2 regions of the Orenia marismortui DSM 5156 genome follow, and region 2 is predicted to be linked to the other one. Evidence: riboswitches for the same ligand, from Rfam matches in the RefSeq annotation. Region 2 holds a riboswitch; the other holds the start of a gene.
The links. A riboswitch is a leader RNA that binds a small molecule or an ion and turns the genes downstream of it on or off. The one in region 2 is predicted to bind S-adenosylmethionine.
Positions count from the first base shown of each region.

Region 1: linked by a shared signal. The riboswitch ahead of thiS (sulfur carrier protein ThiS) and the one ahead of OREMA_RS19420 (DUF6485 family protein) in region 2 are both predicted to bind S-adenosylmethionine.

Region 1 covers NZ_KB900620.1:276,585-279,802, forward strand. The annotation lists gene OREMA_RS0110710 (sulfurtransferase TusA family protein) at 1-402, opposite strand, end outside; gene OREMA_RS0110715 (M67 family metallopeptidase) at 422-832, opposite strand; gene OREMA_RS0110720 (HesA/MoeB/ThiF family protein) at 832-1,638, opposite strand; gene thiS (sulfur carrier protein ThiS) at 1,631-1,843, opposite strand; SAM riboswitch class I at 2,008-2,112, opposite strand; gene cysK (cysteine synthase A) at 2,173-3,096, opposite strand; gene OREMA_RS0110735 (TIGR00341 family protein) at 3,180-3,218, opposite strand, start outside.
Region 2 covers NZ_KB900618.1:155,304-158,521, forward strand. The annotation lists gene OREMA_RS0106755 (ABC transporter substrate-binding protein) at 1-156, shown strand, start outside; gene OREMA_RS0106760 (IS30 family transposase) at 253-1,323, shown strand; SAM riboswitch class I at 1,458-1,565, shown strand; gene OREMA_RS19420 (DUF6485 family protein) at 1,620-1,835, shown strand; gene OREMA_RS0106765 (O-acetylhomoserine aminocarboxypropyltransferase/cysteine synthase family protein) at 2,101-3,218, shown strand, end outside.

The DNA.
Region 1 (3,218 bases), on a different contig from region 2:
CAAGATATTTCTAACGGTATTACCTCCACCACCTCGTGGGCTTAAGCCTGCCTCTAATAGCTTGAATAGTACTTCTGGGGTATCCTCAATCTTAAGCTGATGAAGCTGTATATCCTGTCTAGTGGTAATATGAAGATAAGCATTCCCATACTCTTTACTCAATTGATTTAATACCTTTAACTGCTCCTTAGTCACTACTCCACCAGGAATTCTAACTCTTACCATATACCTCTCTTTACCTGATTTATAACCTCTTTGGCTATAAATTCCCATTGGAACTCTACGCCCTTTAAACCTAGCTTCATCTAAATCACCATCTACAAATCGTTCAACTAAATTCGGATAATTATTCGTATCTTCTTTCACCGTAGCTGAAATATTAAAAATAGGTCGATTACTCATACTTGTCACCTTCCTTTCATTAAATTAATTCAATCTCTATTTGAGTAACTTTCTTCTGTTCTTTAATACTAAAAGCCTTTAATACTGGCTCTTCATCCTTTAATGATAAGATAAAATAAATTGCTTCTTCATCATAAGCCAATCTCTTATCCTCTTCCGATGGACGAGAAGGGGTAAAAGGATGGGAATGATAATTTCCAATTAAATCATAGCCCTTATTTCTAACTTCTTTGACTACTGCAAACTGCTCTTTTGGATCCATTGTAAAGTGTTCTGCTGAAGAATCTAGATTGGTCATAGTATATACTTTCTTAACCTCAATCTCTTCATCAGCTATCACTCCAGCCACTAAACCACAACCCTCATTTGGGAATTCATCCCGAACATGCTCCAATAATTGCTGATATAACTTTTCTGGCAATTTAATTATCATAATTCACAAACCCCTTGCTCATAATCGATTAATTCTGTTATTTCTGGGTCATCACTACAAATCCCACAGTTTTCTCTCTTATTTAAGTTAATCTTTCTAAACTTCATCTTCAATGCATCATAGGTCAGTAACTTGCCAGTTAATAATTCACCTTTTTTTAGAATATACTTAATAGCCTCTGTTGCTTGGATAGTTCCAATCACTCCACCCATAACTCCTATAACTCCTGCTTCCTTACAAGAAGGGACTGAACCAGGCTTAGGTGGTTGAGGAAAGATACATCTATAACATGGTGTCTCGCCTCCTGGAACTACAGTTGTGGTCTGACCTCCAAACTTAATAATTCCTGCATGTGAGAAAGGCTTATCTTCCATTACACAAGCATCATTGATTAAAAATTTAGCCGGGAAGTTGTCTGTCCCATCTATTACAAAATCATATTCTCTAATAACCTCTTTGATATTTTGGGAGGTTAGATAGTAATCATAGGTTTTAACCTCTACATCAGGATTCATCGCATTGATCTTCTCTTTAGCCGATTCTACCTTTAACTTACCTACATCAGGTGTATGATGTAAAACTTGACGCTGTAGATTTGATAACTCTACTCTATCTGCATCTACCAAGCCAATCTTACCAATACCAGCCGCTGCCAAAAACTGTGCTGCTGGCGTTCCAAGCCCTCCAGTTCCTATAATCAAGACTGAAGCATTTAATAACTTATCTTGCCCTTCTACACCAACATCCTGTAAAATAATATGCCTTGAATATCTCTGTAACTGTTCTTCACTAAAATCATACATTTGCTCCACCACCCATGAAGTATAGAAACTCTACCTTATCGCCAGACTTTAGAGCTTTATCAGAGAAATTATCTCGCTCTAAAATTTCGCCATTCAACTCTACTGATACCATATCTGGCATATCTACATCTTCTTTTAGCAATAATTCACTTACTGTTAATCCTTTTTTTAACTCTACTTCTTTACCATTAACTTTGATCTTCATTTGTTATCACTCCATTCCCTGGTATTCCACTTTGTTTTTATGTATTTATATTATTACAAAGACTATCATATTATTCTGAGTATGTCAATACAAATACTTGGTTTTAATCTAAAAAAATCCTCTTCTTGAAAGAAGAGGATTTTCATTATATACAACGGCATATAATCTCATCTTTCAATACATAAGTATTGCTGGAATTAGCACCTTTCCCAAATAGGGATGGTTGCTGGGCTTCATTGGGCCAGTCCCTCCACCTCTCTTGATAAGAGTTTGTATTTAATTGTTAGCTTTTAGTTTTTAGCTAATAGCTACTAGCTGATAGCCAACAGCTATTCTGCTTTAAACAATGTAGTACTTAAATATCTCTCTCCAGTATCTGGAGCTATAACTACAACCCGTTTTCCAGCACCTAATTCTTGAGCAACTTTGATAGCTGCTGCTATAGCTGCTCCACAAGAAATACCAACAAGAATTCCTTCTTCTACAGCTAATTTACGTGCCATCTCCATAGCTTCTTCATTGTCAATCTGTTTAACCTCATCTAAGATATCTGTATTTAGAACATCAGGAATAAAACCTGCTCCAATTCCTTGAATCATATGTGGTCCAGGATTACCTCCACTAAGTACAGGAGATCCAGTTGGTTCTACTGCTACAATCTTAATATCTGAAATTTCTTCTTTTAAGACTTCTCCAGTTCCAGTAACAGTTCCACCAGTTCCAACACCTGCTACAAAAGCATCCAAGTTACCATCAGTAGCTTCTATAATCTCTTTAGCAGTTGTGTTTCTATGTACCTCTGGGTTAGCTGCATTCATAAACTGCTGTGGCATAAAATAATCATCATTAGCATCTGTTAATTCCTTAGCCTTATCTATAGCACCAGGCATCCCTTTTTCTCCAGGAGTTAATAAAATTTCTGCTCCAAATGCTTTCAATATCTTTCTTCTTTCAATACTCATTGTATCAGGCATTGTTAAAATTACTTTATAGCCTTTAGCAGCACCAACCATTGCTAAGCCAATTCCAGTATTCCCACTAGTAGGTTCAATAATTGTACCACCTGGCTTCAACAAACCTTCTTTTTCAGCACTTTCAATCATATTAAGAGCAATTCTATCTTTAACACTACCACCTGGATTGAAAGATTCCAATTTAGCATAAACATCTGCAGCACCTTCAGGCACTAATCTATTTAATTTAACAAGCGGTGTTTGACCAATCAATTCAGTAATATTATTTACAACTTTCATATTTCCGCCTCCTTAAAATTAATCCCTAGTAAACAACCCTGTTTATCAGGTTATTAATATCATAACAAAATATTACTTTATTGTCAAGAAGATTGTAAGGGGGTCTCTAACCTTTGTGTAGG
Region 2 (3,218 bases):
TTGGAAAATAAAATTAAAGAGATAATTGATCAAAATTATAAAAACTTTTGGCTGAAAAATTTAACAGTAGATGAAGTTGTTCATAATATCTTAACTTCTTCTCAAAAACTTATTGATATTAATAAAAAACAATCACAAGAAAGGTGCATTGTATAATTAAATGCACGGATAGTTCAAAAAATAAAAAATGACACACATTAATACCTCATATATAATGTTAACTGACCAAAGCAAACATTGGAGGTATTAAATATGTGCCAAAATAATTATAACACAAAAAGTAGAAAAGGAAAACATTTAAAGTGGGAAGAGAGAAAGATAATAGAACATTTATATAATATACAAAACAAATCGAAGACAGCAATAGCAAGAGAGTTAGGGAGGCATAGGACGACAATAAGTCGAGAAATTGAAAGGGGAAAGCTTGTATTATTAAATTCAGATTACACTAAAAGAATAGAATACGATGCTGATATAGCTCAAAACTTATATGATAACAATGCGACTGCTAAAGGAGCTAAGATTAAAATAGGAAAAGATCATCAATTAGCTGAATTCATAGAAGAAAAAATAAAAGGAAATTATTCTCCAGAGGTAATTGCAGAGATGATTAAAGAGGATGATGGGTTTGAAATTAAAATACATTGGAAGACGATATATAATTATATAGATAAAGGCATTCTGTTTATAGATAGAGAAGATTTGGTTTATGGTAGATATAAAAAGACTAATAAATCTAAACAGAAAGAAAAAGAATCAACAAAAAGGAGAAAAGAGGGAAGAAAGATATCAGATAGGCCTAAGGAAGCTGATAAAAGGTCAGAAATAGGTCATTGGGAAATGGACTTAGTAGAGGGTAGGAAAGGTAAAGATGAGCCCTTTTTATTAGTTTTAACAGAGAGATATAGTCGCAAAGAAATAATAGAACTAATACCTAATAAGACTCAAGAATCTGTAATAAAAGGATTAGATCGCGTAGAAAGAAGAATAGGAGTTAGAAAATTTAGAGACTTATTTAAAACTATAACTACAGATAATGGTAAAGAATTCTATGATTATGAAGGGATAGAAACTTCCTTTACAGGAAGTGATATCTCAAGAACTAGTCAATATTATGCTGATGCTTATTGTTCTTGGCAAAGAGGTAGTAATGAGAATTTAAATAAAATGATTAGAAGGTTTTTACCAAAAGGAAGTAGCTTTAAGAATATTAGCAGAAATGAAGTTAAAAGAATTGAGCGATGGATAAATAATTATCCACGAAAAATGTTTGGGTTTAAGAATGCAAATTATATATTTGAAGAACAGTTAAAGGCAGCTTAAAATTTATGAGGTATTGAGTAAATAAAAAACCGTGCATTTTATATTGCAATTTATAACAATCACAAGAAAAATAATTAAAACTTGACAGGTTTACTTGGAATATGTTATTATAATAAAAAATCAAATAGTAAGTACTCTTATCAAGAGTGGTGGAGGGACTGGCCCGATGAAGCCCAGCAACCGGTAGTTTTATTACTATGGCGGTGCTAATTCCAGCAATACCAGGTATTGGGAGATAAGAAGAGCATAGATATTTAAAAAACTCTTCTGATCAGAAGAGTTTTTTATTTTAGGGGGTGACATTAATCGCTAAACACTTTTGTAATTGTCAAGATTTGAAATGTAAGCACCATCCTAGTAATCATTCCAAGGGATGTGACCCTTGTATTGCAAAGAATCTCCAGGCTAATGAAATCCCTGCCTGCTTTTTTAGAGTAGTTTCTGAAGATTTAAGTACTCTTGAAGCTTATCACTTTGGTGACTTTGCTAGATTTTACTTAGAGAATAAATAATTAAAAGTAAAAGATATTTGGAATCACGAATAGACACAAATTTTCAAAAAGTACGTATCAACAAAGAAGAATATTAATAAATTCTAAGTAAATTAGATGAATTTAGAAAGCTACTTTGAATTTTATTATTATATGATAATGATATTAGATGATGCATTAAATTAATATTTAAATTTATTTTGTATTAGTATCAATTCGTGGTAAAAAAGTTTTGTTTTTTAAATGTAGAAGAACTTAAATAATTATAAATTAGGAGGAATTAATAATGAGTAGTAGAGAAGGAAAATATGAATTTGAAACAGTTGCATTACATGGAGGCTATAGTCCAAAACAGGACAGTCAAAGTTCAAGGGCAGTACCAATCTATCAGAGTACATCTTTTGTATTTAATGATGCAGAACATGCAGCCAAATTATTTGCTTTAGAGGAAGCAGGAAATATCTATACTAGAATTGGTAATCCTACTCATGATGTATTTGAGAAGAGAGTAGCAGAATTAGAAGGAGCAGAAGCAGGGTTGGTTACCTCTTCAGGAATGTCTGCAATTCATTTAACAGCTATCACTCTAGCTGAAGGTGGTGGAGAAATAGTAGCTTCCAAATATTTATATGGAGGTACTTATCATTTATTTGCAGAAACTTTACCTAAATATGGTATTGAAACTAATTTTGTTGATCCACATGATTTTGATGCTTGGGAAGAAGCAATTAATGAAGATACTAAATTCTTATATTTAGAAAGCCCAGGAAATCCAACCTTAGATATAGTTGATATTGAGAAGGTAGCTAAGATAGCACATCAGCATGGCTTAAAATTGGTGGTTGATAATACTTTCTGTACCCCATATTTATCCCAACCGATTAAATTTGGCGCTGATATAGTAGTTCATTCAGCTACTAAATATATTGGAGGGCATGGAAGTTCAATTGGTGGAATTATCCTAGGACCTGCTGATTTTCTTTTAAAAGCAAGAACTGAAGGATATCGTGATATTGGTCCAGCAGCTAGTCCTTTTAATACTTGGTTATTTATTCAAGGATTAGAGAGTTTAGCACTAAGAATGGATAGGCATTCTGAAAATGCTTTAAAAGTAGCTCAGTGGTTAGAAGAACATCCACAGGTAGAATGGGTTAGATATCCTGGTTTAAAAAGTCATCCCCAACATGATCTTGCTAAAAAACAACAAAGAGCTTTTGGTGGAATGTTATGCTTTGGAATTAAAGGTGGTATCAAAGCAGGCAAAAAATTAATTAACAATGTAGAATTATGTTCATTATTAGCTAATGTAGGAGATGCTAGAACCTTAATTATTCATCCAGCATCTACAACTCATGAGCAGTTATCAGCTCAAGAACAATCAGAAGCAGGAATTACTGATAATTT